DNA from 2 places in the Arthrobacter sp. MDT1-48-3 genome. Region 1 is predicted to be linked to the other one. Evidence: predicted binding sites of a transcription regulator. Region 1 holds the regulator's gene; the other holds the start of a gene.

Region 1 (9,537 bases):
GGTGGACGGCACCGCCTACGCGCTGAACATGATCGACACCCCCGGCCACGTCGACTTCACCTACGAGGTGTCACGCTCGCTCGCGGCCTGCGAAGGGGCGATCCTGCTCGTCGACGCAGCGCAGGGCATCGAGGCCCAGACCCTCGCGAACCTGTACCTCGCGATGGAGAACAACCTCACGATCATCCCGGTCCTGAACAAGATCGACCTGCCTGCTGCGCAGCCGGAGAAGTACGCCGCGGAGCTGGCGAGCCTCATCGGCGGCGAGCCCGAGGACGTCCTGATGGTCTCCGGGAAGACCGGGGTCGGCGTCGAGGCCCTGATGGACAAGATCGTGCGCGACCTCCCCGCCCCGACCGGGGATCCGGATGCGCCGGCCCGGGCGATGATCTTCGACTCCGTGTACGACACGTACCGCGGCGTGGTGACCTACGTCCGCGTGGTCGACGGAAAGCTCAGCCCCCGCGAGCGCATCCAGATGATGTCCACGCGGGCCAGCCATGAACTGCTCGAGATCGGCGTGAGTTCGCCCGAGCCGAAACCCTCCAAGGGGCTCGGCGTCGGCGAGGTGGGCTATCTCATCACCGGTGTGAAGGACGTGCGCCAGTCGAAGGTCGGCGACACCGTCACCAACCTCGCCAAGCCCGCCGCGGAGTCGCTGGGCGGCTACCAGGATCCGAAGCCCATGGTCTTCTCCGGCCTCTACCCGCTCGACGGCACCGACTACCCCGTGCTGCGGGACGCGCTCGCGAAGTTCACCCTGAACGACGCCGCTCTCGTCTACGAGCCGGAGACGTCGGCGGCGCTGGGCTTCGGCTTCCGTGTCGGCTTCCTGGGCCTCCTGCACCTCGAGATCACGCGCGAGCGCCTCGAGCGCGAGTACAACCTCGACCTGATCTCCACGGCGCCGAACGTCGAGTACGAGGTCACGCTCGAGGACAAGCGCATCATGAAGGTCACCAACCCGAGCGAGTACCCGGTGGGCAAGATCGCCGAGGTGCGCGAGCCGATGGTGTCCGCGACGATCCTCGCGCCGTCGGAGTTCGTCGGCGCGATCATGGAGCTGTGCCAGCAGCGCCGCGGCGTCCTCGGCGGCATGGACTACCTGTCCGAGGACCGCGTCGAGATCCGGTACCGGCTTCCGCTGGCGGAGATCGTCTTCGACTTCTTCGACCTGCTCAAGTCGAAGACCCGCGGCTACGGTTCCCTGGACTGGAAGGCCGACGGCGACCAGGTCTCCGACCTCGTGAAGGTGGACATCCTCCTGCAGGGCGAACAGGTGGACGCCTTCAGCGCCATCACGCACCGGGACAAGGCCTACGCCTACGGCGTCATGATGACGGGCAAGCTCCGCGAGCTCATCCCGCGCCAGCAGTTCGAGGTGCCCATCCAGGCTGCCATCGGCGCGCGCATCATCGCTCGGGAGAGCATCCGGGCCATCCGGAAGGACGTGCTCGCCAAGTGCTATGGCGGCGACATCACGCGCAAGCGCAAGCTGCTCGAGAAGCAGAAGGAAGGCAAGAAGCGCATGAAGATGGTGGGGCGCGTGGAGGTGCCCCAGGAGGCCTTCATCGCCGCGCTGTCGTCCGACGAGTCGAAGGACAAAGCCAAGAAGTGACCCCGCACGGTTTCGAGGGGGCTGGTCCGCGTGCCTAGCGCCCTTCCACTCGGCCTCCCGGCACCCGAGGACGGCGTCCTGCCCCGGGAGGCAGCGGACGGCGCGCTCGGGCGCGACTTCTGCCTCTATGTGCACATCCCGTTCTGCGCCGTCCGCTGCGGCTACTGCGACTTCAACACCTACACCGCGACGGAGCTCGGCGGCGGGGCGTCGCAGGACGCCTACGCGGGATCGGTGCTGGCGGAGCTGGCCCTCGGTGCGCACGTCTTCGAGGCCTCCGGAGTGCCGGCCCGGCCGCTGTCCACCGTCTTCTTCGGCGGAGGCACTCCCACGCTCCTGCCGGCGGAGGACCTCGCCTCGATCCTCCGCGCGGCCACCGCGCAGTGGGGTCTGGCCCCGGATGCAGAGGTCACGACCGAGGCCAACCCCGACTCCGTCACGCCGGAGTCGCTGCGCGTCCTGAAGGAGGCCGGCTTCACCCGCGTCTCGTTCGGCATGCAGTCCGCGGTGCCCCACGTGCTCGCCGTGCTCGACCGCACGCACTCGCCCGAGCGCGTGCCGCAGGCCGTGCAGTGGGCGCGCGAGGCCGGGCTGAAGGTCAGCCTGGACCTGATCTACGGGACGCCGGGGGAGTCGCTGGAGGACTGGCGGACCTCACTGGCCACGGCCCTCTCGTACGGGCCCGACCACATCTCCGCGTACGCGCTCATCATCGAGGACGGGACCCGCCTCGCCTCGCGCATCCGCCGCGGACAGGTGCCGCCCATCGACGACGACGACCACGCGGACAAGTACGCCCTCGCGGAGGAGATGCTGACCGCCGGCGGCCTGCACTGGTACGAGGTCAGCAACTGGGCGCGGACGCCCGCCGACGAGTGTCGCCACAATCTGGCCTACTGGCGAGGGAGCGACTGGTGGGGCGCCGGCCCGGGTGCGCATTCGCACGTCGGCGGCACGCGCTGGTGGAACGTGAAGCATCCGCGTCCGTACGCCGAGGCTCTCGGGATCGGGCGGTCACCCGCGGCCGGACGCGAGATCCTGTCGGCGGAGGATCGCTACGTCGAGGACGTCATGCTGCGCGTACGGCTCCGTGAGGGGCTTCCGACCGGCTCCCTGACGGCGACGGGCCGCAGGGCGATCGCCGGGCTGATCGCCGACGGGCTCGTCGAGCCTGCCGCAGCTTTCGCGGGCCGCGTCGTCCTGACCTTCCAGGGCAGGCTGCTCGCGGACGCCGTCGTGCGGAGACTGCTGCCCGACTGACCGCACGGTCGTGCGGACGGCGCGAGCCGGGACCGCTGATGACGGCCGGGCGCGCCGTCGGTGGATCGGGAGACCCATGACCGGGACCGGCGGATGCGGCGCCCCGCCGGTCAGCGGACGAGGCGCAGGTTCAGCGGGTACCGGTAGGGTCGCCCGCGGTTGACCTGGATGCCGGCGTTGACCGAGAAGATGGTGATCGTGACCCAGATGAGGGCGTTCACGACGGCGAAGATCCCGCCGATGACCGGCACCAGCGACAGGAGCCAGGCGACCAGGGCGAGGATCGTCGGCGGCAGCGTGAAGTTCAGTGCCTCCTTGGACTCCTGCGCGGTGAAGGGGCCCCTGTCCTTGAAGATGAGGAAGATCAGCAGGGACGGGATGAATCCCAGGATGCCGCCGAAGTGTGCCAGGGTGGCGAACTGGCGGTCCTCCGACGCGGTCAGTGGAAGGGCGTTGGCCGGCGTTCCTTCGAACGCGGACTGGGACTCGCCCCGTCCGTGGTGCTGGTGGTCGGCGGTGTTGGGCAACTTCGATTCCTTTGCTGGCGGCGGAACATTTCCCCCGGATCGTGCTCCAAGGATACGTGGTGGTCGGGCGCCGACCGCTCAGGCAGGACCTGCCGGAGCGGTCAGGAAGTCGATGACCTCCTCGACGCGGCCCAGCAGCGAGGGCTCCAGATCCGCGTAGGTGCTGACCCCCGCGAGGATGCGCCTCCACCCATGGGCGACCGCGGCCTGGTCGGCGTGGGGCCAGCCCAGGCCGGCGAGGATGCCCGTCTTCCAGTCCTGGTGGCGGGGGACCACGGGCCAGGCCTCGAGCCCGAGGGCTGCCGGCTTCACGGCCTGCCACACATCGACGTAGGGGTGGCCCACGATCAGGACGTGGCTGCGGGCGCCGGGCACGGTCATCGCCTGCTGGGCGATGCGGGACTCCTTGGTGCCGGGCAGCAGGTGGTCGACGAGGATCCCCAGCCGGCGGTTCGGGCCGGGGCCGAAGTCCCGGACGGCTCCCTCGAGGTCGTCGACACCGTGCAACGGCTCGACGACGATGCCCTCGAGCCGGAGGTCGTCGCCCCAGACCTTCTCGACCAGTTCGGCGTCGTGCTTCCCCTCCACCCAGATCCTGCTGGCCCGGGCCGTTCTCGCCCGTGCACCCTCGACCCGCACGGACCCGGAGGCGGTACGCAGGGACGCGGGCGCCGTCCGCGCGACGGGTGCGACGACGTGCACGGGTGCGCCGTCGAGGAGGAAGCCATGGCCCAGCCGGAACGTGCGGTGCTTGCCGCGGCGATCCTCGAGGACCATCACGTGCAGCCCGCCGGACTTCTCGACGCGGATCACGGCGCCCACGAAACCGCTCTGGACGTCCTCGAGGACCATGTCCTTCTCGACGGGCACATCGGGCAGCGCGACCCTCCTGGGCGTCGAGATGTCCTGTGCCCCCCAGCCGTGGTCCATGCCGAGCCCGTCCTTCCCGCGAGGGCACCGGCGGTCTGCCGCAGCCCGGGTTCCCAATGCTAACAATCGGCCCGGACGTACTAGACTTGGCACTTGGGTGTGTCGAGTGCTAATCGCCTCCGGCCGCCCGGGAAGCGAGTGTGGAACCCGGAGGTGACATCGAAGTGAGTGAACCACGACGCCTGGAGGTCCTCCGGGCGATCGTCGAGGACTACGTCCATTCGCGGGAGCCCGTCGGCTCCAAGGCCCTCGTCGACCGCCACCAGCTCGGTGTCTCGTCCGCCACCATCCGTAACGACATGGCCGTCCTCGAGGAGGAGGGCCTGATCGCCGCACCCCACACGAGTTCGGGCCGGATCCCCACGGACAAGGGCTATCGGCTCTTCGTGGATCGCATCTCGGAGGTTAAGCCCCTCTCCGCGCCGGAGAAGAAGGCCATCCAGACGCTGCTCGAAGGAGCGGAGGACCTCGACGACGTGATGGACCGGACGGTCCGGCTGCTGGCGCAGCTCACCAACCAGGTGGCCGTGGTGCAGTTCCCCCGGGTCGGTGGGGCCTCGGTGCGCCACATCGAATTCGTGCTGCTCGCGCCGCAGCAGATCCTCGTGGTCCTGATCGCGACGAACGGCACGGTCCAGCAACGGATCGTCCGGACGCACGCCGCTCTCCAGGAGGCCGAGCTGGCGGAGCTGAAGCAGCGGATCCTCTCCGCGGTGTCGGGTGTGAAGCTCTCCGCCCTGCCCGGCGAGCTCGCGGTCGCGGCCTCGCAGCTTCCTCCTGCACTGCGGGCCCACGGGAGTACCATCGGAAGGGCGCTCGAGCAGCTCGCGGGACTCGGCCGTGACGACCGTATCCTGCTGGCGGGTACCGCGAACCTCGCGCGGTCCACGGGCGACTTCCCGCTGAGCATCGGGCCCATCCTCGAGGCGCTGGAGGAGCAGGTGGTGATGCTCCGTCTCCTGTCCGAGATGGAGTACGACGCGCGGGGGATCTCGGTGAGGATCGGCAGCGAGAACCCCTACGGGGGCCTGTCGGAGGCCTCCGTGGTCGCGACGGGCTACGGCCCGGATGCCGGTGCGAAGCTCGGCATCCTCGGACCCACCCGGATGGACTATCCGACGACGATGGCCGCGGTGCGCGCCGTCGCCCGCTATCTCTCGAGGATCCTCGAGGAATAGCCTCCGGCCCTGATCCGGGCGGTATCCCGCGATCCGGGCAGTATTCCGCCGGCCCGGCCGGCGAGCACAAGACAAAAGTCTCCAACAGGAAGTGATGTGCACGAGTGAGTAATCACTATGAGGTCCTCGGTGTGGCGCAGGGTGCGACCGGGGAGGAAATCAAGAAGGCGTACCGCAAGCTCGCGCGGAAGCTCCACCCGGACGTGAACCCCGGTGAGGACGCGTCGGAGGAGTTCAAGCGCGTCAGTCACGCCTACGAGGTCCTGTCGGATCCCCAGAAGCGGCGGGTCTACGACACGACGGGCAACGAGAACGGGACCGACAACGGCTACGGCTCGGGCTACTCGGGCTCGGGCTTCGCTTTCCAGGACATCTTCGAGACCTTCTTCGGCGGAGGCGGCCAGCAGCCGGGTGCTCCTTCGCGGACGCGTCGCGGGCAGGACGCGCTCATCAACGTGCGCATCGACCTGAAGGATGCCGTCTTCGGCACGAACAAGAAGATCGAGGTGGACACCGCGGAGGTGTGCCCCACCTGCGACGGCACGTGCTGCCAGCCCGGCACCTCGCCCCGCACCTGCGACATCTGCGGTGGTTCGGGCCAGGTCCAGCGGGCCGTGCGCTCGATCCTCGGCCAGGTCATGACGAGCGCGCCCTGCGGCACCTGCCAGGGGTACGGCACGGTCATCCCCAGCCCGTGCCACGAGTGCAGCGGCGAGGGGCGCATCCGCGCCCGCCGCACCCTCACCATCAAGGTCCCCGCCGGGGTCGGTACGGGCACGCGCATCCAGCTCGCCGGACAGGGCGAGGCCGGCATCGCCGGCGGACCCCAGGGCGATCTCTACGTGGAGATCCGGGTCGAGACGAATGCGACCTTCCTGCGTGACGGCGACGACCTGCACGTGACGCTGAGTGTCCCGATGACGGCTGCGGCGCTCGGTACCACGGTCCACCTGGACACCTACGACGGCGACCAGGAGCTGGTCATCAAGCCGGGCACGCAATCCGGCGAGATCCTCACCCTGCGCGGCCTCGGCGTCACGCACCTGCGAAACCAGGGCAGGGGGGACCTGCGGGTCCACCTCAATGTCGAGACGCCCCGGAACGTCGACCACCAGCAGGAGGAACTCCTCCGCAAGCTCGCGGAACTGCGCAACGAGGAGTACACGGACGGACAGCTGGCCAGCAGCGGTTCGGGCGTGTTCGCGCGCCTGCGGGAGCGTCTCGGGAACCGCTGACCATGACGCGACCCCTCTTCTTCGGACCGGGTGAGGTAGTCCGGTCCGCAGCGCCCGGTGCCGTGTTCGTCCTCGGCGGTGACGAGGGGCGCCACGCCGCGACGGTCCGGCGGCTCACGGCCGGTGAGCGCATCGACGTCTCCGACGGTGCGGGCTACCGGCTCCGCGGGCTGGTCTCGGCGGTCGGGGCCGGGACCGTGGAGCTGATGGTGGAGAGCGCAGGGCAGGATCCGGCGCCCCGGCACCGCCTGGTGCTCGTCCAGGCCCTCGCGAAGGGCGGCCGCGACGAGCAGGCCGTGGAAGCGGCCACCGAACTCGGCGTCGACGCCGTCGTCCCCTGGCACGCCGAACGCAGCATTGTCCGCTGGCGCGGGGACAAGGAGGACAAGGGCCGGCAGAAGTGGACCTCGCTCGTGGCCGCCGCCTCGAAGCAGTCACGCCGCTCGTTCGTCCCGACCGTCCATGGCGTGCTCGACACGCCGCGACTGGTGGCCTGGGCGTCGACGGTGGATCGGGTCGTCGTCCTCCACGAGGACGCCGAGGTGTCTCTCGCCGAGCAGGTGTCGGAGCTGCGCACCTCAGGCGCCCTCGACGTCCCGACGTCGACCGCCGTGGTGGTCGGCCCGGAGGGCGGCATCAGTGACACCGAGCTGGCCAGACTGCGGACAGCCGGTGCGAGCACGGCCCGCCTGGGTCCGCACGTCCTGCGGTCGTCCTCGGCCGGTCCGGCCGCACTCGTGCTGCTGAACCACCTGCTCGGTCGCTGGTAGGGCGGGAGGCGCGGCTATCGGACGACGACGGTCTTCGAATCAGCGGCGCTGGTCGCGTCCGAGGGCGCGGACACCGTGATCTCGTAGCGGCCCGGTGGAAGGGTGACCGAGAAGGAGAACGCCCCGGGTGCGCCGTCCTGCGGGGCCATGTCCACGGAGCCGTCCCGGAAGAGGGCGGCGTCGCCGTCCTCGGAGCCGTCGATGCTGCGGTCGATCCGCCAGTCCAGGGACTGCTCGGCGGCCGGTCCCACCCCGTGGATCGTGAGGCCCGCGGTGTCGGCCTCGACATCCTCCTGCGGATCGATGATCCACACCGGAGCGAGGTTGGCGGGGTCCCGGGTCCACTCGCCGTCCAGGTCGACGGCGTCGAAGGCGCGGTAGCCGGCCGTCCCGTCCACGAGTACGACCACCGAGCTGGCCTCGCCCCCGGTGATGAGGCCGGCGTCGGACGCCGCCGCGGTCGCCGTGTAGACCAGTTGCTGGAGGGCGAGGCGGGCCTCGTCCTCGCCGAGTCCCTCCGAGACGGCGTCCGAGGAGATGTCGAGCGTGATGACGTTCTTCGTGGAGATCGAGGACGTCACGTTCGACGCGGCCCGCCACGGGGAGCGGTAGTCGGGGTCGAGCGGCCGCCCCGAGGTCATGAGCTGCACGGCGTCGGCGATCGGATCTCCGGAGCCTTCGGCCGGTGCCACCAGGAATTCGCGGAACAGCTTGTCGCTGCCGTCGACGTCGCCGAGCCAGTAGACCGGGAGGAGGGGCTGGACCGCGTCGGCGGGCCCGGCTGCCGCGCCCTCGCTCCGGACCGCCGGTACGGTCGGGGACGCACCGGCCTCCCCTGCGGACGACGTCGGCTGCAGGGGTGCCGGAAGCGACGTGGTCGGCGCGCCGCCCTGGTTCGGGCCGACGTTGGGGAGGAGGTACACGCTGCTGGCGACGAGCACCCCGCCGGAGACCAGGAGCATGCTTCGCAGCCCCAGCCGGTTCTTCCTCAGGGGGTCCTGCTCGTTCATGCCGGCCCCCTTCCGTCGGGCGCACTGGTGCGCGGGTCTATCGGTGGAATGTCCGTGTCCCGGCCGGGGGACGCCCCTGTCGGACGAGGCGCCGGCCGCTTGCGGTGGTCCTGCCGGACCTGATTCAGCTTGGCACAACGCAGGGAACGCCCCGCCACGAATACGGGCGGGTGGCAGGACTGAAACCCGATCGATACGAAGCCGTTGCCGATTCGCGACGAAAGCCGAGTGCGGCTCGGCAGCGTTCGCCGCCGTCGACCCCGAGGGAATCAAGGCGGTCCCGCTCCTGTTGACAAAAGGGGGATGCCGTAACATTGGCATTCCTGCTGCGAGAGCACGACAGGACCAGATCATCAGGACGACTACTCCAGCGAGGGGCGATCAGAGGCCGGACGGCCGAGCTATGAGCGAATCTTCAACAGGCATCAATGCGGCAGGACTGGACACCAGGACCTTCGTCTTCGAATCGACCCAGCAGATGGTGCAGTCGCTCGGCTCCAACGACGAGGCGCTCCGCCTGATCGAGGAGTCGTTCCCGGGCGTCAGCCTCCAGGCCCGGGGCAACGAGCTGGCGATCACGGGACCTTCCGCGGACGTCCTGCGCACCGAGCGGCTGATCGGTGAGATCCAGACCATGGCCAGCAACAACGCCACGGTCTCGCCCCAGGTCCTCGAGCAGCTGGTCACGATGCTCAAGACGCAGAGCGCCGCCCGTCCCTCGGAGGTGCTGTCCGTAAACATCCTGACGTCGCGCGGAAAGACCATCCGCCCCAAGACGCTGAACCAGAGCACGTACGTCGACGCCATCGACCGCAACACCATCGTGTTCGGCATCGGCCCGGCCGGTACCGGCAAGACCTACCTGGCCATGGCGAAGGCCGTCCAGGCGCTGCAGCAGAAGGAGGTCAACCGGATCATCCTGACGCGCCCCGCCGTGGAGGCGGGGGAGCGGCTGGGCTTCCTCCCGGGCACCCTGAACGACAAGATCGACCCGTACCTGCGTCCGCTG
Region 2 (21,510 bases), on a different contig from region 1:
AGGCCCACCTCGGTGACGTCCCCGTCCACGGAGATCCACTGCGCCTCGCACGTCGACGGGATCGCCCCGTGCGGCATGCCGGGGCCCATCTTCACGCCGACGGGCGTCCCGCCGTCCGCCAGGCGCTGCACGAAGGACAGGGGAGGCGAGAACGCCTCGGGGTCGAAGAGTCGCGACGTACCCGACGTCGTCGTGGTCCGGCGTGCCGGATCGAGCCACACGCCGTCGTAGTCCGCGGTGTCCACGGATGCTGCGTCGGCGTTCACGACGCGCGCGTTGGGGAAGGGCAGCAGGTTCATGGTCGCCGCCGCGGCGGTCGTCTCGTCGAGTTCGACGGCGGTGACCTCGCGATCGAGGGTGGCCAGGGCCATGCTGTCCGCGCCGAGGCCGCAGCCGAGGTCCGCGACCCTCACGAGCCCGGCGTCGACGAAGCGCTGCGCATGGCGTGCCGCGACCATCAGGCGCGTGGCCTGCTCCAGTCCGGTCGAGGTGAACACCATGTGCTCCGCGAAGGGCCCGAACTTCGCGGACGCCTTCGCGCGCAGGCGTGACTGCGTGAGGGCGGCGGCGACCACCTCGGGGGAGTGGCCGGCCTTCCGCAGCTGCTCCGAGAGGCGCAGGCTGTCTGCCTCGGTGTAGGGCCCGAGCGAGTTCAGCAGCTGCCAGCCCTCGGGCGTCAGGATGTCCGCGATGTTGTCCGAAGCCATGCTGCCAGCCTAGGCGAAGTAGACGCCGATCCTGTTGCCCCGGATCCGCTCCACCTGGATGTCCACGTCGTACACGTCCCGCAGCACGTGCGGTGTCATGATCTCTTCCGGCGTGCCCGAATGGATCAGGGCGCCGTCGCGCATCGCCACAATCGTGTCCGAGTAGCAGGAGGCGAAATTGATGTCGTGGATCACCAGCACCACGGTCTTCCCGAGGTCGTCCACGAGCCGGCGGAGCAGACGCATCATGTCCACGGAATGCCTCATGTCGAGGTTGTTGAGCGGTTCGTCGAGCAGGATGTAGTCGGTGTCCTGCGCCAGCACCATGGCGATGAACGCCCGCTGGCGCTGCCCGCCCGAGAGCTCGTCCACGAACCGGTCGGCCAGGTCGGTGAGGTCGAGGTAGTCGAGCGCCCGGTCGATGTGCTCGCGGTCGACCACGGTGGGCCGCCCGTTGTTGTGCGGGAACCGGCCGAACCCCACGAGGTCGCGCACGGAGAGCCGGACCGTCAGCTGGTTCTCCTGGCGCAGGATGGACAGGGTCCGCGCGAGGGCGGGACCGGGCGTCGTGCTGACGTCCAGCCCGTTCACCCGGACCGAGCCGGCGTCGAGCGGGAGGAGCCGGCTCATCATCGACAGGAGGGTGGACTTCCCCGCGCCGTTGGGTCCGATGATCGAGGTGACACCCCCGCTCGGGATGGTGCAGGTGACGTCGTCCACCACGGTGGAGCTGCCGTAGCGCTTGGTGGCGTGGTCGATGGTGATCATCGGATACGGCCTTTCAGGAGGAGTGCGAGGAAGACGATTCCGCCGGTGAACTCGATCACGATGCTGAGCGCGGTGTCGAACTCGAAGACCTGCTCGAGGACCAGCTGCCCGCCCACGAGGGCGATCACGCCGAGCAGCACGGCGATGGGAAGCACGACCGCGTGCCGGAAGGAGCTGCACAGCTGGTACGCGAGGGCGGAGACGAGCAGGCCGAAGAACGTCGCCGGTCCTACGAGGGCCGTGGAGACGGCGACGAGCACCGAGCAGATCACGAGGACCAGCGTCACCGTCCGCCGGTGGTCCACCCCGAGCCCGACGGCGGTGTCCCGGCCCAGGGCCAGGACGTCGAGGCGGTGGCGCAGGCGCCAGGCGGGTACGCAGAGCCCGGCGACGACCACGGCGGAGATCAGCAGGAGCATCGGGTCCACGCGGTTGAAACTCGCGAAGAACAGGTCCTGCAGGATGATGAACTCACTCGGATCCATCAGGCGCTGGAGCAGGGACGAGGCACCCCGGAAGAAGACACCGAACACGATCCCCACCAGGAGCAGCAGGTGGAGGCTGTGCCCGCCACCGGTGAAGAGCCACCGGTACAGCAGCCAGGAGAAGGCGACCAGGAGCGTGACCTCGACGGCGAAGCGGAGGGGCGCGCCCAGTGTGAGGAGGGTCGAGGCGCCGAGGGCGAAGGCGAGGACGGTCTGGATGAGGATGTAGAGCGCATCCAGCCCCATGATGGACGGCGTCAGGATGCGATTGCCGGTGACGGTCTGGAACAGCACGGTGGAGACGCCCACGGCGGCGGCGACCAGCACCATGGCTCCGACGCGGTTCAGGCGCCGCGGCAGCACGTAGGCGAGGTTCCCCTGGAGGTCGACGAGGAGGAAGGCCGCGATGAGTGCGGCGGCGGCGATGCCGAGCACCACCAGCCAGGCGGCGGGCGGGAGGGTCTTCGCGGGCTTCCGCCCGGTCTGCACGACGGCGGTGGGCAGGGCGGTGGTCCTAGCGCGCACGGGCGGTCCTCCGGACGAGCAGGGCGATGAACAGGGCGCTGCCGACCACGGAGACGATCACGCCGACCGGCACCTCGTAGGGGAAGCGGATGATCCTCCCGAGGATGTCGCAGGCGAGGACGAAGCCTGCGCCGAAGACGGCGATCCAGGGCACGGACCGGCGCACGTTGTCACCGATGAGCAGTGACACGAGGTTGGGGACGATCAGCCCGAGGAACGGGATGGCTCCCACGACCACGACCACGACGGCGCTGATCAGGCTGACCAGCACGAGTCCGAGGTTCATGGTGCGCCGGTAGTCCAGCCCGAGGTTGGTGGTGAACTCCTCGCCCATGCCGGCCACGGTGAAGCGGTCCGCGCACACATAGCCGACGACGGCGAGGACGGCGACGATCCACAGCAGCTCGTAGCGGCCGCGGACGAGGCCGGAGAAGTCCCCGATCATCCAGGTGTTGAGCGTCTGCAGCAGGTCGAAGCGGTAGGCGAAGAAGGTGGTCACCGCCGCGATGACGCCGCCGAGCATGATCCCGACGAGCGGGACGATCAGGGTGTTCCGCAGCGGGATACGCCGCAGGACGGCCAGGAAGAGTGCGGTCCCGGCCACAGCGAAGACGGCCGCGATTCCCATCTTCGCCACGATCGGCGCACCGGGCAGGAGCAGCGTGGCGACGAGGATCCCGGCCGTGGCCGATTCCACCGTGCCGACGGTGGAGGGCTCCACGAACCGGTTGCGGGCCATGAGCTGCAGGATGAAGCCGGCCACGCTGAGGGCGACGCCTGCCAGGATGATCGCCAGCGTGCGGGGGACCCGGCTCACCAGGAAGGTCTGCCAGACATCGGGGTCGCCGCCCAGCAGGTCGGCGGGGGAGACCTCCGAGACTCCGACGAAGAGGCTGAGGACGGCAAGCAGCAGCACGGCTCCGCCGGCCGGCCAGAGGGCCGGCGATCGGGTGGAGCCGTGCTGCTGTGCGGCCCGCTGGGGCCGGAGGGAGAGTGCTGCCATGGGGGCGCCGGCCGTGGGTACGGCGGAGCGGATCAGGCCGCGACGGCCTCGTCGACGGCGGAGACCATGGCGTCGAGGTTGTTCAGGCCGTAGCCGATCAGGTACCAGCTCGCGGAGTCGAGGTAGGTGATGGCGTCGTTCTTCGCTGCGTCGGTCCCGTTGACGAGTTCGTTGTCCAGGACGGCGGATCCGGCCGCGCCTGCCTCGCCGACGGCGGCGTCCCGGTCGATGACGAACAGGTGGGCCGGGTTGACCTCGGCGATGTATTCGAAGGAGACGGCCTCGCCGTGCGTGCCTTCGTTCTTCACCGCGGCTGCGGGCTCGACCCCGAGCACGTCGTGGATGAGGCCGAAGCGGGACCCGGTGCCGTAGGCGGTGACCTCGCCCGCGCTGGTCAGCAGGATCAGGCCGTCGCCGGCGGATGCTGCCGCTTCCTTCGTCTCGGCGATCCGGGTGTCGAGGGCGTCCAGGCGTTCCGCGACCTCGTCCTCGGCGCCGAAGATGCGGCCGAGGGATTCGGTGTGCCCGGTGAAGCTCGCGATGGGGTCGGTGGCGTCCACGCTGAGGTCGATGGTCGGCGCGATCTCCGAGAGTTCGCCGTAGGAGTCCGCGACGCGCCCCGAGATGATGATCAGGTCCGGTGCGGCGGCGGCGATGGCCTCGAAGTCGGGCTCCTTCATGGACCCGATGTTCGTGGTGTCGCCGCCCTCGTAGGCCGAGAGCTGCTCGGGCAGCGTTCCCTGCGGGACGCCTGCGACGTCGACGCCGAGTGCGTCCAGCGTGTCCAGTGCGCCGAGGTCGAACGTGAAGACGGTCTCGGGGTCCACGGGCACCTCGGTGGTTCCCTGTGCGTGCTCGATCGAGACGGTCGAGGCCGCTGCCGGCTCGTCGGCAGCTTCGGAGGAACCACCGCAGGCCGTCAGGGCGAGGGTGGCCGCAGCGGCTGCGGAAAGGACGGCGAGGCGCACGTGTGCCATGGGATGAACTCCGAGTGGAAGGGGCCGGCCCGGCCCGATGTCGTGGAAGTAAGGGGTACCTTACCTCTACGAATCTAGAGGGAAGCTCGGGAATTACGCAACCGAAGCATGCCCTATTCGGAGTGACGTCGGTCACCATTTCGCCTCCGGCCTGTCAACGCTGGCACTCGCCTTGACCGAGTGCCAGCCCTTGCATACAGTCGGAGTTGGCACTCGCTCCCTGCGGGTGCTAATCCCGAGGGAAGCGTTCGCCGGCACCGCGACGACGGTTCACGCCAACCCGACGGCCTACATTCCATTGGTAACGAACGCAAAGGAGAGCCCGAGTGTCGGTCTCTATTAAGCCTCTTGAGGATCGCATTGTTGTCCGCCCCCTCGAAGCGGAGCAGACCACTGCTTCCGGCCTCGTCATCCCGGACACGGCCAAGGAGAAGCCCCAGGAGGGCGAGGTCGTAGCAGTCGGACCGGGTCGCGTCGACGACAACGGCAACCGCGTCCCCGTCGACGTCGCCGAGGGCGACATCGTCATCTACTCGAAGTACGGCGGAACCGAAGTCAAGCACGGAGGCCAGGAATACCTGGTGCTGTCCGCCCGCGACGTCCTCGCCGTCGTCGTCAAGTAGTACCCCGATTGGAAAGCCCCGGCCCGCAGTGGCCGGGGTTTTTCTCGCTGCACAAGCCTGAAAGGAATCAACAATGGCAAAGCAGTTGGAATTCAACGACGCCGCCCGCCGTGCCCTCGAGGCCGGCGTGGACAAGCTCGCGAACACCGTCAAGGTGACGCTGGGCCCCCGCGGACGCAACGTCGTGCTCGACAAGAAGTGGGGCGCCCCCACGATCACGAACGACGGCGTCACGATCGCCCGTGAGGTCGAGCTCGACGACCCCTACGAGAACCTCGGCGCGCAGCTGGCCAAGGAAGTCGCCACTAAGACGAACGACGTCGCCGGTGACGGAACCACCACCGCCACCGTCCTCGCGCAGGCACTGGTCAAGGAAGGCCTCCGCAACGTGGCCGCCGGAGCCGCACCCGGCCAGCTCAAGCACGGCATCGAGGTCTCGGTCGAGGCCGTCGCCAAGCGCCTCCTGGAGAACGCCCGCGAGGTCGTGGGCCAGCAGACCGCCAGCGTCGCGTCCATCTCCGCCCAGAGCACCGAGGTCGGAGACCTCCTCGCCGAGGCGTTCGACAAGGTCGGCAAGGATGGTGTGATCACCATCGAGGAGTCCTCCACCACGCAGACCGAGCTCGTCCTCACCGAGGGCATGCAGTTCGACAAGGGCTACCTCTCGCCCTACTTCGTGACCGATGCCGAGCGCCAGGAAGCCGTCCTCGAGGACGCGCTCATCCTGATCAACTCCGGCAAGATCTCCTCGCTGCAGGAGTTCCTCCCGCTGCTCGAGAAGGCCCTGCAGGCAGGCAAGCCGCTCTTCATCATCGCCGAGGACATCGAGGGCGAAGCTCTCTCCACCCTCGTGGTCAACAAGATCCGCGGCACCCTGAACGTCGTCGCCGTCAAGGCCCCGGGGTTCGGTGACCGCCGCAAGGCCATGATGCAGGACATCGCCACCCTCACCGGTGCGCAGGTCGTCTCGCCGGATCTCGGCCTCAAGCTGGACCAGGTGGGCCTCGAGGTGCTCGGCTCCGCACGCCGCATCACCGTGACCAAGGACGCCACCACCATCGTCGACGGCACCGGCAGCGAGTCCGACGTCGCCGACCGCGTGGCGCAGATCCGCGCCGAGGTGGAGCGCACCGACTCCGACTGGGACCGTGAGAAGCTCCAGGAGCGCCTCGCGAAGCTCGCCGGCGGCATCGGCGTCATCAAGGTCGGCGCTGCCACCGAGGTCGAGCTCAAGGAGAAGAAGCACCGCATCGAGGACGCCGTGTCCTCGACGCGTGCAGCCCTTGAAGAGGGCATCGTCGCCGGCGGCGGTTCCGCGCTGGTGCACGCCGGCAAGGCACTCGACACCGATCCCGACGTCCTCGCACTCGAGGGCGACGCGGCGACCGCCGTCGGACTCGTCCGCCGCGCCCTCGCCCAGCCGCTGCGCTGGATCGCCGAGAACGCCGGACACGAGGGCTACGTCGTCGTCGCGAAGGTCTCCGACCTCGAGGTCGGGAACGGCTTCAACGCCGCGACCGGCGAGTACGAGGACCTCGTGGAGGCCGGCATCATCGACCCGGTGAAGGTGACGCGCTCCGCACTGCGCAACGCCGCCTCCATCGCGGCGCTGGTGCTCACCACCGAGACCCTCGTGGTCGAGAAGCCCGAGGAGTCCGACGGCGAAGAGGGCCACGGCCACTCGCACTAGGACGCCTGGGCTCCGAGCCCGTCCCGTTCGACTGCAGCACCCCGGCTCCTCCGAGCCGGGGTGTTGCTGTGTGTCAGCGGGCCCGTGGCGCCTCGGTGTCGACGGGAGCGCCCACCGATCGGCTCGCGCCGGTGGGAATGCTCGGACATGCCCACCGGAGGGCCGTGATCAGTGGGTCGGTCCGCACAGCAGGACGTTCGGCGGTCGCTGTCGGGCGCTGTCGGGCGGCCGGCGCTGTCGGGCGGCCGGACGACGAAGGCCCCGGTACTCCTGGGAGTACCGGGGCCTTCGGGGTGCTGCTGGGGATCAGGCGTCGACGACGATCGCCGAGACCACGGGCTGGCGGTTGTAGTACCGGCGCATCCAGTTCGCCGTGGCCCGCTCGATGATGTCCTCCGGGTCCTGGCGGCGGCCGCCCTGGCGGTTGGAGGCGGAGTCCCGCAGCGCCTTCTCGACGGCGGCGCCCGCCTTGTCGAGGTCCTCGTCGGAGCAGGAGAAGCCCTTGGTGAAGAACTCCGGCGCCTCGACGATGTCCCCGTTGTCGGGATCGATGATCGCGAGGACCGTGACGACACCCTCCTCGGCCAGGCGGCGGCGCTCACGGAGGTCCTCCTCGGTGATCCCGCCGACGCTGTCGCCGTCGACGAAGACGAGACCGGCCTCCACCTTGCCCGAGAGCGTGGCGCGACCGCGCACGAGGTCGACCGTCACGCCGTCCTGGGCGATGACCACGTTGCGGGGGTCGACGCCCGTGGCGACGGCGATCTCCGAGTTCGCCCGCAGGTGGCGCCATTCGCCGTGCACCGGCATGACGTTGCGCGGCTTGACGATGTTGTAGCAGTACGCGAGCTCACCGGCGCTGGCGTGCCCGGAGACGTGCACCTTGGCGTTGCCCTTGTGCACCACGTTGGCGCCGATCTCGGTCAGCGCGTTGATGATGCCGTAGATAGCGTTCTCGTTGCCCGGGATGAGGGAACTGGCCAGCAGCACCGTGTCACCCTCGCTGATGCGGATGGCGTGGTCCTTGTTGGCCATGCGCGAGAGGGCCGCCATCGGCTCGCCCTGCGAGCCGGTGCAGATGAGGACCACCTTGTGGTCGTCGCTGCGCTCGAGCTTCTTGAAGTCCACGAGCAGGCCCTGCGGGATGTTGAGGTAGCCGAGGTCCGCCGCGATGGTCATGTTGCGCACCATCGAGCGGCCCACGAACGCCACCTTGCGGCGGTGCTGGTGTGCGGTGTCGATGATCTGCTGGATGCGGTGGATGTGGCTCGCGAAGCTCGAGACGATGATGCGGCGGGGGGCGGTGCGGAAGACCGCGTCGATCGCCGGCGCGAGGTCCTTCTCCGAGGTCGTGAACCCGGGGACGTCGGCGTTGGTGGAGTCCGTGAGGAACAGGTCCACGCCCTCGGCGCCCAGGCGTGCGAAGGCGCCGAGGTCGGTGATGCGGCGGTCCAGGGGGAACTGGTCCATCTTGAAGTCGCCCGTGTGCAGCACCATGCCGGCCGCGGTGCGGATGGCGACGGCGAGGCTGTCCGGGATGGAGTGGTTCACGGCGACGAACTCGAGGTCGAAGCCGCCCATGGTCCGACGGTCGCCCTCCTTGACCTGCACGGTCTTCGGGGTGATGCGGTGCTCCTTGAGCTTCGCCTCGATGAAGGCGAGTGTGAGCCGCGAGCCGACCAGGGGGATGTCCGCGCGTTCCTTGAGCAGGTACGGGACGGCGCCGATGTGGTCCTCGTGCCCGTGCGTGAGCACGACGGCGACGACGTCGTCGAGCCGGTCCCGGATGTAGGAGAAATCGGGCAGGATGACGTTGACGCCGGGCTGGTGCTCCTCGGGGAACAGGACACCGCAGTCCACGATCAGTAGCTTGCCCTCGAACTCGAAGACGGTCATGTTTCTGCCGATCTCACCGATACCACCGAGAGCGACGATGCGCATGGCTCCCTTGGCCAGTTCCCGTGGTGCTTTCAGTGCGGCAGGTCTCGTATTCACAGATCAGTTATCTCTCGTTCATGCGGGGGCGGGGCGGCGGCCCTCGGACGTATGTCGGGGCCGGCAGACCCGGCGATTCCGTTCGGGTGGTCCCCGGCGTTCCCGGGGAGATACTCCTTCTAGGGTACGTGCTACGCGGGCGACCGGACGGATCGGGCTCCCCGGGCACCGGCATCGCCGAAGATCACGAAACGGTAAACTGGGATTTTGCGTCCGCCCGATCCCCAGGCCTCCGAGGAGGAACAGCATGGTTACCGCCTCGCAGTCCCCGCCGTCCGTGGCCCTCGGGGAGGAGCCGGCCCGCCCGGATGAGCGCCGGTTCCGGCCGGAGGTCCAGGGACTCCGGGCGCTGGCCGTCGGCATGGTGGTCGTCTACCACGTGTGGCTCGGGCGGGTGTCGGGGGGTGTGGACGTCTTCCTGCTCGTCTCCGCCTTCCTCCTCACCGTCACGTTCACCCGGCGCCTCGAGGCCGCGCAGCCCCTCGACCTGGCCGCCTACTGGCTGGGGCTGCTGAAGCGGCTCCTGCCGGCCGCCGTCGTGGTCCTGCTGTCCGTCCTCGCGGCAACCGCAGTCCTCGTGCCCGGCTCGCGCTGGCGATCCGTGTTCGATCAGACCTGGGCATCCCTGACCTACCGGCAGAACTGGCAGCTCGCGGCCGACGCCGTCGACTACTACGCGCTCGACTCCAGCGCGGCCAGCCCGCTCCAGCACTTCTGGTCCCTGTCCATCCAGGGTCAGGTGTTCCTGCTCTGGCCGGTCGTCTTCGCGTCCGCCGCCGTCCTCGTCGCGGTCACCCGGCTGCGGCCCCGGCCCGTCCTCCTGGTCCTGTTCGGCGCCGTCTTCGCGCTGTCGCTCGCGTTCTCCGTCTGGCAGACCGGCGCGGACCAGGCGGCTGCCTACTTCGACACCCGCGCCAGGCTCTGGGAATTCGCCCTCGGCTCGCTCGTGGCGCTGGCCCTGCCCTATCTGGTGGTGCCGGCGCGGGTCCGGGTGGTGCTGGGCTGGGCCGGTGTGGTCATGATGCTCGCGTGCGGCGTCCTTCTGCAGGTGCAGCAGCAGTTCCCGGGCTACATCGCCCTCTGGCCCACGCTCGCCGCCGCCGCCGTGCTCGTCGCGGGCCGCACGGACAGTCCCGCGGGCGTGGACCGCTGGTTGTCCTCGGCGCCGCTCCTGCGGCTCGGCAACGTGTCCTACGCCCTGTACCTGTGGCACTGGCCCGTCCTCGTCCTCTGGCTCGTCGTCGCCGACAAGCCGAGAGCCGGCATGCTCGACGGCGGGATCGTCATCGCGGCCTCGCTCGTCCTGGCCGTGCTCACCATGCGCTTCGTCGAGGAACCGATGCGCGCCTGGCAGTGGCCGACCGTGCAGCGACGGCGGACCGGCCTCGTCGCGGCGCTGGCCCTCGCGCTCGTGGCCGTGCCCCTCTCGGGTTGGGAGTACCGGGTCCAGGCACAGGAAGCGGCGGTGCAGCAGCAGACGGACGACGACAACCCGGGCGCCGCAGCCCTGGCGCCCGGCTTCCGGTTCCGGGGAGCGGAGGACGCCCTGGTGAAGCCGCTGGCCAGCAGCCTCGGCGCCGAGTGGGCGGAGGTCGACGGGCCCTGCCCGGACGCCCTGATGCCCGCTGATCCCCGGTTGTCCTCGTGCGTCCGCACGGGGGACGAGGCGACGGCGGAGCGGACCATCCTGGTGCTCGGCGACTCCCATTCCCAGATGTGGATGACGGCACTCGGTGCCATGGCGACGAAGAACAACTGGCTCGCCGTCTCGGTGCACAGGCCCAGCTGCCGGTTCGTCGATGCTCCGAGCACCGTCGATCCCGAGTGCCGGGCGTTCAACGACGCGGTCCGCGACTACGCGCTCGAGCTCGCGCCGGACGCCGTCCTGACGGTCGGCACGCGGACGGACTGGAGTTCGCCGGCGGAGGAGGTCCCGGCCGGGTTCGAGGAGGGGATCGCGCCCCTGCTCGCGGCCGGCATCCCCGTCGTCGGCCTGCGGGACACGCCCCGCTTCGAGGACGACATGGCCGAGTGCACGGCGCTCAACGCCGCCGACCCCTCGGCCTGCGACGTCCCCCTGGCCGAGGTGCTGGCGCCGTCGTCGCCGCTGGCGGCCGTGGCCGACCGCGTGCCGGGACTCGAGCACCTGGATCTCACCGACCTCGTCTGCGCCTCGGCGACGTGTTCCGGCGTCGTCGGCAACGTGCGCGTGTTCATGGACCGGGACCACCTGTCCAAGACCTACGTCTCCACCACCGCGCCGGCGTTCGAGCAGCGGCTGAGGGCCGTGCTCGGCTGGTGACGTGAGTGGTGTCACCGGAATAGGGCGCCCCTGCGATCCGTTCTAGACTGGCAGAGCCCGCCGGCGCAGCCCGCCGAAGGCCCCCAACCCACTCCCATCGGGCGACACCGAAAGAGGCGCAGCAGTGAGCGAGCAGTCCGGCCAGAACGAGACCCACGACCCCTTCGGATTCATCGGCCTCACGTACGACGACGTCCTCCTGCTGCCCGGCCACACCGACGTCATCCCCTCCGAGGCCGATACGTCGTCGCGCATCTCCAAGCGCATCACGGTGAAGACGCCGCTGCTCTCCTCCGCGATGGATACCGTCACGGAGTCGCGCATGGCCGTCGCCATGGCGCGGCAGGGCGGCCTCGGCGTGATCCACCGCAACCTGTCCATCTCCGACCAGGCGGACCAGGTGGACCGGGTGAAGCGCAGCGAGTCGGGCATGATCACCAACCCGCTCACCATCGGCCCCGACGCCACCCTGCAGGAACTCGACGAGCTCTGCGGCCACTACCGGGTCTCGGGTCTGCCCGTGGTCGACGGCACCGGCCACCTGCTCGGCATCGTCACCAACCGCGACACGCGCTTCGTGCTGGAGCGTGACTTCCCGCGCATCCTGGTCCGCGACGTCATGACGAAGATGCCGCTCGTCACGGGGCACGTGGGCATCAGCGGCGACGACGCCATCAACCTCCTCGCCGGCAACAAGATCGAGAAGCTCCCCCTCGTCGACGACGAGGGCATCCTCCGCGGCCTCATCACGGTCAAGGACTTCACGAAGGCCGAGCAGTACCCGCTGTCCACGAAGGACGACGACGGCCGCCTCCGCGTCGGCGCGGCCATCGGCTTCTTCGGCGACGGCTGGGAGCGCGCCATGACCCTCGTCGAGGCGGGCGTGGACGCCCTCTTCGTCGACACCGCCAACGGGCACAGCGCGGGCGTGCTCGAGATGATCTCGCGCCTGAAGGCGGAGAAGTCCGCGGCGCACGTGGACATCATCGGCGGCCAGGCGGCCACCCGCGAGGGTGCGCAGGCCCTGATCGACGCCGGCGCCGACGGCATCAAGGTGGGCGTGGGACCCGGATCCATCTGCACCACGCGCGTCGTCGCGGGCGTCGGCGTCCCGCAGGTCACGGCCATCTACGAATCCGCGAAGGCGGCGATCCCCGCAGGCGTGCCCGTGATCGCCGACGGCGGCCTCCAGTACTCCGGCGACATCGGCAAGGCACTCGTGGCCGGTGCCGACACCGTGATGCTCGGATCCCTCCTGGCAGGATCCGCCGAGGCGCCCGGCGAACTGATCTTCGTCAACGGCAAGCAGTTCAAGACCTACCGCGGCATGGGATCGCTCGGTGCCATGCAGACGCGCGGCAAGAACACGTCCTACTCCAAGGACCGTTACTTCCAGGCCGACGTGACCGGCGACGACAAGCTGATCCCCGAGGGCATCGAGGGCCGCGTCGCGTATCGCGGGCCCCTCGCGTCCGTGGCGTACCAGCTCGTCGGCGGACTCCGTCAGACCATGTTCTACACCGGTGCTCGCACCATCCCCGAGCTGAAGGCCAAGGGCAAGTTCGTCCGCATCACGGCTGCCGGTCTCAAGGAATCCCACCCGCACGACATCCAGATGACGGTCGAGGCACCCAACTACGGCTCCAAGTAGCACCTCGCGTCGTATCGGCCGCCCGATCCCGAGCACCTCGGACGGGAGGCCGATGCCGTGTGAGCGGACTCCCGCAGCCTGAGGTCGCCGCCCGCCGCAAGCTCCGGCTCGGGCCGTATGCCCGCGCCGTCGGGCAGGTCCTGGTGGTCAGCGCGAAGGCGTCACCGGGCGCGGTCGCGATGAAGGTCGCGGGGTCGCTCATCTCCGCTGTCCTGCCGCTGGTCACAACCTACTTCGCGGCCCTGACGACGACGGCGCTCGCCGCCGCCTATGCGGGCGACCCCGGCGCCGGGCGGTCCGCCGTCGTGTACGTGGTCGTGACGGCCGTCCTCGGGCTGCTCTGGGGAGCCTTCACGAGCATCGACCGCTACATCCAGCAGGTCCTGAGCTTCCGGGTCGGCGCGATCGTGGGCGACCGCATGTACGAGCGCTTCCTCGCGCTCGAGTTCTGGCGGTACGACGACAAGGAGACCGTGGACCTCTACGACCGGGCGCGCCGCTTCTCCGACTCCTACGCACGGGTGCTGGACCGCATCGCGGCGATCTTCACGCAACTGGTGTCCGTGGTCCTCGCGATCGGGGCGCTGCTGCTGGTCAGCTGGTGGATCGCCCTGATCGTGCTCATCGCGATCATCCCGAGCGTCTATCTCCAGTTCCGGCTCTCCCGGGAGCAGATGGCGCACTGGAACACCCAGGTGGACTCCCGGCGGCAGCGCCGCATGATCGAGACGAACCTGATGAAGCCGCAGCACATCGCCGAGATGCGGCTCTACGGCATCGTCCGGTATCTCATGGACCTGCGCTCGACGCTGCGCGACGCCGACGAGAAGCGGCGGCTGGACTTCCAGAAGCGGTACATCCCGAAGCAGCTGCTCGCGGACGCCCTCCAGTACGGGGCCGAACTGCTGGCCCTCGTCTGGATCGTGGGTCAGATCATCGCCCGCGCACAGCCCGTGGGGCAGTTCCTCTACGTCCAGCAGATCGTCAGCCGGGCGCTGAGCACGGCCAACAACCTCGTGTCCTCGCTCAGCTCCATCGACGAGGACCTCGCGAACCTCAAGGACTACGAGCAGTTCATGGACTTCCCGCTGTCCACCGGGGCTCCCGGCCGGCTGGAGGGTGCGCCGTCCGCCGTCGAACTCCGCGACATCCACTTCACCTATGCGGGCGGCGAGGTGGAGGTGCTCAAGGGCATCTCCATGTCCTTCGACCGCGGCACCCACGTGGCCATCGTGGGGGAGAACGGTGCGGGGAAGTCCACGCTCATCCGGGTGCTCGCCGGGCTGTACCGGCCCAGCAGGGGAGAGGTGCTGCTCGACGGACGGGACCTGCGCGGAATCGGCATCGACGACTGGCACCAGCACCTGGCGGTCATGTCCCAGGACTTCCTGCGCTACGAGTTCGCCACGGCCGCCAACAACATCTACTTCGGCGACGTGCACCACCCCCGCGACGACGAGCGGGTACTCCGGGCGGCACGAGACGCGGAGGCCTCCGAGTTCATCGAGAAGATGCCGAGCGGCTTCGACAGCTACGTCAGCAACTGGATGGAGGACCCCCGCGGGCGGAAGGGCAGCGGACTCTCGGGCGGGCAGTGGCAGCGCCTCGCCATGGCCCGCAATTTCTACCGGGACGCCCCGTTCATCGTGATGGACGAGCCGACCTCCGCCATCGACGCGCTCGCCGAGCACCGCATCTTCACGCGGCTCTTCGCCGACCGCTCGAGGACGATCATCGCGATCAGCCACCGGCTCGCCACCATCGAGAAGGCCGATGTCGTGTACATGCTCGAGGACGGCCGCGTGGTGGAGTCCGGCACGCATCGGGAGCTCGTCGCGCTGCGCGGACGGTACTACCGGATGTTCGAGAGCCAGCTGCCCGAGGACTGAGCCGCCGACCCTTTGTCCGCGACCACGCCGGGCGTATCCTCGAGGCCTGCAACCATCCATGGAGGATGGCGCAGGGAGCGGTCTCCCAACAGCGCCCGACTCGTCGTGCGCGTCGACAACCGGCTTCTCCGGATCTCATGACTGCGGGACGAGGATCCATGGTGGGTACCAGGCGAGCCACTGCCCTTCCGGGATCGCAGCCACCCCTGCGTCGCCGGACCCGCGTCGTCGCGGCCATGGTCGTCGCTGTTCTGTCGGGCGCACTCGGCGCCTGCACCGCGCCCGAGGAGACCGGCGCGGAGAATGTCTGGCCGATGACGGGGCCGGACGCCTCGGTCGGTGGTGTGGACGTGTCCGCCGAAGGCGGCGCCCGATGGACCGACGCCGGATTGCAGCTGAGCGGGGACGACTACGCCAGCACCTGGACGGTCAGCCCGATCGTCACCGACGCGAGCTTCTCGGTGAGTGCCTGGGCCCGTCCGACGGGGCGGCCCGGGGAGTACGCCGCCGTCCTCAGCGAAGCAGGAGACGTCGCCGGATCATTCTTCCTGGGCATCGCCGAGGGGTTCTGGTCCTTCTCCGTCAAGCCCGAGGACGGCAACGGGAGTGCTTTCGTGACCAATCGGGACCGGGCAACACGGGTGGACGTCGAACCGGACGTGTGGGTGCATCTGGCGGGAGTCTACGATTCCGATGCCGGGCGGGCCCGGTTCTTCCTCAACGGATACCCCGTGAGCGAGCAGGGGATCGCCACGGACGCTGTCTATGCGGCGGAAGGCCCGCTCCTGTTCGGTCGCGCCCAGGCCGATCGGCGGGCGTCCGACTTCTTCACGGGCACCGTGGCCGACGTACGGACCTGGCCGCGGGCACTCAGCCCCGGCGAGGTCGCCGCCGCCGCCCGTGCCGATACGCCGGCAGGCGCCACCCTCCACCCACCGGAGGAGTCGGCTGCCTTCGTCTGTCCGGACCCGCACGGCGGGGTCTGCTTGGGCGCCCTCATGGCAGGGACCTACTCGACGACGTCCTTCGAGCCGGCACTCTCGTACACGGTCCCCGCGGGGTGGACCAACGGTCAGGATCTGCCGGGCAATCTGCTGCTGAGCAGGAGCGCGGATCCAGCGGGAGGCATCTGGGGCGGGAGCTACATCGGCGTCTACCGGGACATCCGCGCTCCAGCGCTCTGCGGGGAGGAGGTGCAGCCCGGCATCGGTACGAGCGCCGCCGAGCTCGCAGCGTGGTATCGCGGCGTTCCGGGGCTGCAGATCACGCGCGACGTGCCCGTGACGGTCGGCGGGCTGTCCGGTGTGGCGCTCGATCTCAGGGTGGGCGCCGACTGGAGGAGCCCGTGCCCCCTCATGCGCGTCGCCCACGTGGTCCCCGTGCTCATCGGCGGCGGGGTCTCCACCCTGCACCACGTCATCGGCGCCCCGGTGGAGATGCGTCTGTACCTCCTCGATCAGGGTGGAGGGAATGTCGCGATCGAGGTCACGGCAGTGCTCGAGCAGCACAGCCTGACGGACTACCTCGGCGAGGCGGACGTGGTCGTCGGCTCGTTCGAGTTCGAGTCCTAGCGGTCGCGCGCACTCCCGGGCGAACGGGCATCGCCGCCCGGCCGATGCGCGTTCCTCGATGCCCCGGGCTCCACGCATCGACGCCGTACCAGTACCCGGGCCCCGACCTAGGTAGCGGAGCCAGTATTTGATCGGGGCGACCTGGTGGCCCTGCGTACTCCGGACGGTGAAGACGCGTAAGCCCTACTCGTGTAGGACGGGCCGGCGGTTCGTAAGGTCGATGTCAGTACAGGTCGGGACCCTCGCGCTGCGTTTCCTGAACCCGCCTGAGGAGGAAGCGATGGATGCTCTGCCGTTCCGGGGCCGGTCACTGCGGATCGCCCCCGTCGGAACACGCAGCAGGCCGGCGCGCTACCGCGGGCCCGTCACCTGCGCAGGGGAGGCCGGGTGGCAGCCCTCGGCCACCGGCTCCTGTGGCGCCTCCTCCGCGGAAGGGCCGACGCCGTGACCTCCCGGCCCGGGAAGCCGGGGAGGATGTCCCGGGGACAACGGGCCGCAGGTGCTGCGGCCCTGATCACTGTGCTCGGCCTGACCGGGTGGGGCGTCGCCGCTGGTTCGCTGGCTCCCGAGCCGACGACCCGGTCGGCGCAGGTCGAAGGCCCCTCCAGCGCCCCGTCCGGCGCTTCCGGATCCGCTCCCGCCGAACCAGGATCCGAAGCGGACCCACCCGCATCGACCGGACCCGCATCCACGCCCGCGCCGACGTCCTCCGACCCGGAGGCTCCCGCCACCGAGGTGCCGGCTGCTCCCGGCCCGGGATCGGACGCCTTCGCCCCGCCCACCGCCACCGGGAAGATCATCGACGAGCCGCCGCCCGTCGCCGCCCCCCAGACCTTCGATGAACCAGCCGATGTCGCCGAGGGCGTTGCTGCCAGGGTGGCAGCGATGAAGGCCGTCGACGGCGAGGCCCGGGGCATCGGCGAGGTGGACGGTCCCGCGGTGCAGTTCACCCTCGAGATCACCAACAGCACCACGGAGTCCGTCTCCATGGCGGAAGCAGTCGTGAATGTCGAGGCAGGGACCGACCGATCCCCGGCCGGTCAGCTGAGCGGCCCTGGAGCCACTGCCTTCCCTGCCGATGTCGCCCCCGGACAGACCGTCTCGGGGGTCTTCGTCTTCCAGATCCCACCGGAACAGCGCACAGCCGTCCGCGTCCTGTTCCACTACCAGGCAGTTTCACCGGTCGCGGCCTTCGAAGGCCCCGTGCCACTGCAAGGAGAGGCACCATGATGAATCACAGCATCCCGCCGGTGGCATCGCAGGACGAAGCCACCGGGCGCCAGGGGTACCGCGGCGTACTCCGGAAGACCCTTGCGATGGCAGCCGCCTGTGCCTTCGCCGTCGTGGCGACCGTCGCCGCCGGCCCGATGGCCGCTGCGGACACGGCACCCGATCCGATCACTGCCGCGAACCCGCCCACGGTGTCGGCCGATCCGCTGCCCACCGTGCAGGTCAACGGCGTCGTCTGGCAGCAGGTGATCATCGGCAACACCGTCTATGCGGCCGGCAACTTCACCACGGCCCGGCCGGCCGGGGCCGCAGCCGGAACGAACACCGTGTCGCGCAACCACATCCTCGCCTACGACATCAGGACGGGGGCGCTCATCCAGTCCTTCGCCCCGAGCCTCAACGCGCAGGCCCGTTCCATCGCGGCGTCACCGGACGGTTCACGGATCTACGTCGGAGGCGCCTTCACGGCAGTGAACGGAGCACCTGCCTCCCGGATCGCCGCACTCGATCCGACCACCGGTGCGGTGATCAACTCCTTCAGGCCGGCGCCCAACTCGCGCGTCGATGCGATCGTGGCGACGGCGGACGCCGTCTACCTGGGCGGCTGGTTCTCCGCTGTGGGGTCCACCTCGCGGCCGAAGCTCGCTGCCGTCGATGCCGGCACCGGGGCGCTGCGCAGCTGGAATCCGCAGGCCGCAGGAGGGGACGTCTGGGCGATGGTCCTGTCCCCTGACCGCACGAAACTCGTCGTGGGCGGCAGCTTCACGACCCTCAATGGATCTGCGAACCCCGGGTACGGACTCGCCGCCATCGATGCGACGTCGGGCGCGATGAGGCCCTGGGCGGTGAACGATCTGGTCCGTAACGGGGGAGCGGATGCCGCCATCACCTCGCTGTCCACCGACGGCACGAATGTCTACGGGACCGGCTACGTCTTCGGTGCAGGTGGCAACCTCGAGGGGACGTTCTCCGCGAACTGGTCGGACGGGTCCGTGAAGTGGGTCGAGGACTGCCACGGCGACTCCTACGGCGTCTCTCCCATCGGTGAAACCATCTACACCGTGGGGCATGCCCACTACTGCGGGAACATCGGCGGGTTCCCGGAGTCCAACCCCCGGGACTGGCAACGCGCCATCGCGTTCAGCAGGAGCACGACCGGAACCGTCAAGCGGAACAGCGTCGGGAGATACTTCAACTTCGAAGGCAACCCCGCCCCGTCGCTCCTCACCTGGTTCCCGCGACTGACCGCCGGCACGTTCACGGGTCAGGGCCAGGCGGCCTGGACGGTCACGGGCACCTCCGACTACGTGGTGCTGGGCGGGGAGTTCCCCCGGGTGAACGGCGTGGGGCAGCAGGGCCTCGTGCGCTTCGCGGTCCGCAACATCGCGCCGAACAAGGTGGGACCCACTGTTACCGGTGCCGGGACCAACCCCACGCTCACCTCCACGGCAGCCGGCAAGGTCACCGTGCAGTGGACCTCCAACTGGGACTTCGACAACGAGAAGCTCACCTATCGGGTGATCCGCGACGGCCAGATTGCCACCCCGGTGCACACGGTCTCGCAGCTGTCGAAATTCTGGCAGCGGCCCGTGCTGACGTTCGAGGACTCGGGTCTCGCCCCGTCCTCGACGCACACCTATCGGATCTTCGCCACCGACCCCTTCGGCAACGAGGTCCGCTCGGAGAACGTGAGCGTCACCGTCATGGCTGGCACGGCGGAGAACACGCCTCCCACGGCACGGTTCACGGAGACGGTCAGCGGCCTGGCGGCGTCCTTCGACGGTTCGACCTCGACCGACGCCGACGGCACCATCGCCTCCTACGCCTGGGACTTCGGTGACGGGACCACGGGTACAGGGGCGAAGGCCTCGAAGACCTACGCCGCGGCGGGAACGTACACCGTGAAGCTGACGGTGACCGACAACTCAGGTGCCGTCCACACGGCGTCCAGGGCCGTCACGGTCACGGCGACTCCTCCTGCCAATACCCCGCCCACGGCAGCGTTCACGCAGACCGCGACCGGCCTGGCAGCGTCCTTCGACGGTTCGACCTCGACCGACGCCGACGGCACCATCGCCTCCTACGCCTGGGACTTCGGTGACGGGACGACGGGTACAGGGGCGAAGGCCTCGAAGACCTACGCCGCGGCGGGAACGTACACGGTGAGGTTGACGGTGACCGACAACGCCGGAGCGACGAACTCAGCTTCCCGTGCCGTGACGGTGACAGCGGCGGGGCAACCGGCGGGTGAGCTCGCCCGGGACACCTTCAGCCGGACCGTCACCGGAGGCTGGGGCACCGCCGAGGCGGGTGGGACCTGGGCGGTCGGTGGATCCACCGGCAAGTACTCGGTCGACGGCAGCAGGGGCCTGCTGAACCTGGCGGCCGCAGCCTCGAGTGCTACCGCGCGACTGGACGGCGTCTCGTCGCTGACCACCGACACCCGCTTCACCGCGAAGCTCGACAAGGCGCCCAACGGCGGTGGCCTCCACCTGACGGTGATCGGCCGCAACGTCGCAGGAGCAGGTGACTACCGGGGCAAGCTCCTGGTGTCCGGCACCGGTGGGCTGTCGCTCATCACGGAGAAGGCCGTCAACGGTACGACGACCCGCCTCGGGAGCGCTTCGGTGCCCCTCACCTTCAGCGTGACCGACACGTACTCCATGCGGGTGCGGGTGTCGGGTACCGCCCCGGCGACGGTGCAGGCCAAGGTGTGGAAGGTCGGGACGGCGGAGCCTGCTGCCTGGCAGCTCACGTCGACCGACTCCGAGCCTGTCCTGCAGAAGGCAGGATCGGTGGCCGTGGACGCCTACCTCTCCAGTTCGGCGACCGTGGCACCGGTGAAGGTGGCGTTCGACGACCTCGTGGTGCAGCAGTAGGTCGCATCTCCCGCCGAGGCGGCCGCACGGCGGTGGAGGGATGGGGCAACCCATCCCTCCACCGATGACCGGTGCGTGATGGCGCCGCTTTGCAGTCCGGCCGTCCTCCTGCGAGGATAACCCCGCACGAAGTACAGGGAGCAAGGACGAATGAGCATGCTACGGACCGCCAGGGCCCGGATCGCGGTAAGCGGGGTGGCCGCTCCGGCCTGCTGCGCGCCCGCGCCGCAGCCGGCCTTCCAGCATGCAGCGGACAGCCCCTCCAGCTGAATCCCCGCACCCACCGCCCAGAGCGGGTCGACGGTGCCGTCCCACCCACGGCACGGTTCCGTCGCATGCCTCCAGCCGGCAGAGCTCGATCACTCCGATCCTCCGACTGCTAAGGCACTCTCCCATGCAACCCCTTTCCATCAAGGACATCCGCTCCTCCTTCATCAATGCCACGCGATCCGAGACCGCGAAGCTCACACCGCCCAAGAATCTCGAGACCCTGGACTGGGACCACCTCGACTTCCTCGGCTGGCGGGACGAGAAGATGCCGCTCCGCGGGTACCTCGTGGTCCCCACCGCCCAGGGCCTGTCCGGCATGCTCCTTCGGGCACCCGACAGCGGCGCCCGGAAGAACCGGTCCGTGCTCTGCGAGCTCTGCCGGGACGTGTTCTCGAAGGAGGACGTCCTCCTCTGGGTCGCCCGACGTTCCGGCCGGTCCGGTCGCGACGGCAACACCGTCGGCACCCTCATCTGCGCGGACTTCATCTGCTCCTCGAACGTCCGCAGGGAGCCTCCTGCCAGCGAGATCCATCCCGACCCCGCCGTCGTCGTGCGTCGCCAGGTCGACGAGCTCCGGGAGCGGTCCGAACGGTTCCTCAGCCGGGTGCGGCAGCGCTAGCCCGCACCTCGATGAACGGCATGCCCGCCTGCACACCCGCGGGCGGGCATGTCCCCCTCCGCGGAGCAGGACGTCCACCGGGGACGGCGGCCGCGCTGGGCTAACCTAGAGCAGTGACTTACGAGATCGAGATTGGCCGAGGCAAGCGCGGACGCAGGGCATATTCGCTGGACGACGTGGCGGTGGTGCCCTCCCGGCGCACCCGGGATCCCCTCGACGTCTCGGTGAACTGGCAGATCGACGCGTACCAGTTCGAGATGCCCGTCGTCGCAGCGCCCATGGACTCCGCCATGTCGCCCGCCACGGCCATCGCGATGGGGCGGCTC

The links. Region 1 encodes HrcA, which represses chaperone genes, less so after heat shock. Its sites were predicted from a motif close to TTNGCACTCGNNNNNNNCGAGTGCNAA; they were not measured.
Region 2: groES (co-chaperone GroES) is a predicted target of HrcA. The motif match lies at 4,626-4,652, and genes of this name have one in related genera.

The regions. Positions count from the first base shown of each region.
Region 1 covers NZ_JBTNDL010000014.1:1,570-11,106, forward strand. The annotation lists gene lepA (translation elongation factor 4) at 1-1,618, shown strand, start outside; gene hemW (radical SAM family heme chaperone HemW) at 1,649-2,878, shown strand; gene ACX80L_RS17365 (DUF4870 domain-containing protein) at 2,989-3,405, opposite strand; gene ACX80L_RS17370 (DUF3097 domain-containing protein) at 3,484-4,335, opposite strand; gene hrcA (heat-inducible transcriptional repressor HrcA) at 4,500-5,513, shown strand; gene dnaJ (molecular chaperone DnaJ) at 5,618-6,748, shown strand; gene ACX80L_RS17385 (16S rRNA (uracil(1498)-N(3))-methyltransferase) at 6,751-7,518, shown strand; gene ACX80L_RS17390 (GerMN domain-containing protein) at 7,533-8,528, opposite strand; gene ACX80L_RS17395 (PhoH family protein) at 8,932-9,537, shown strand, end outside.
Region 2 covers NZ_JBTNDL010000001.1:45,908-67,417, reverse strand. The annotation lists gene ACX80L_RS00290 (class I SAM-dependent methyltransferase) at 1-707, opposite strand, end outside; gene ACX80L_RS00285 (iron ABC transporter ATP-binding protein) at 717-1,475, opposite strand; gene ACX80L_RS00280 (iron chelate uptake ABC transporter family permease subunit) at 1,472-2,485, opposite strand; gene ACX80L_RS00275 (ABC transporter permease) at 2,475-3,488, opposite strand; gene ACX80L_RS00270 (siderophore ABC transporter substrate-binding protein) at 3,521-4,465, opposite strand; gene groES (co-chaperone GroES) at 4,792-5,088, shown strand; gene groL (chaperonin GroEL) at 5,162-6,778, shown strand; gene ACX80L_RS00255 (ribonuclease J) at 7,085-8,719, opposite strand; gene ACX80L_RS00250 (acyltransferase family protein) at 9,021-11,075, shown strand; gene guaB (IMP dehydrogenase) at 11,200-12,726, shown strand; gene ACX80L_RS00240 (ABC transporter ATP-binding protein) at 12,786-14,615, shown strand; gene ACX80L_RS00235 (LamG domain-containing protein) at 14,777-16,186, shown strand; gene ACX80L_RS00230 (DUF4352 domain-containing protein) at 16,574-17,416, shown strand; gene ACX80L_RS00225 (PKD domain-containing protein) at 17,413-20,295, shown strand; gene ACX80L_RS00220 (FBP domain-containing protein) at 20,690-21,184, shown strand; gene ACX80L_RS00215 (GuaB3 family IMP dehydrogenase-related protein) at 21,298-21,510, shown strand, end outside.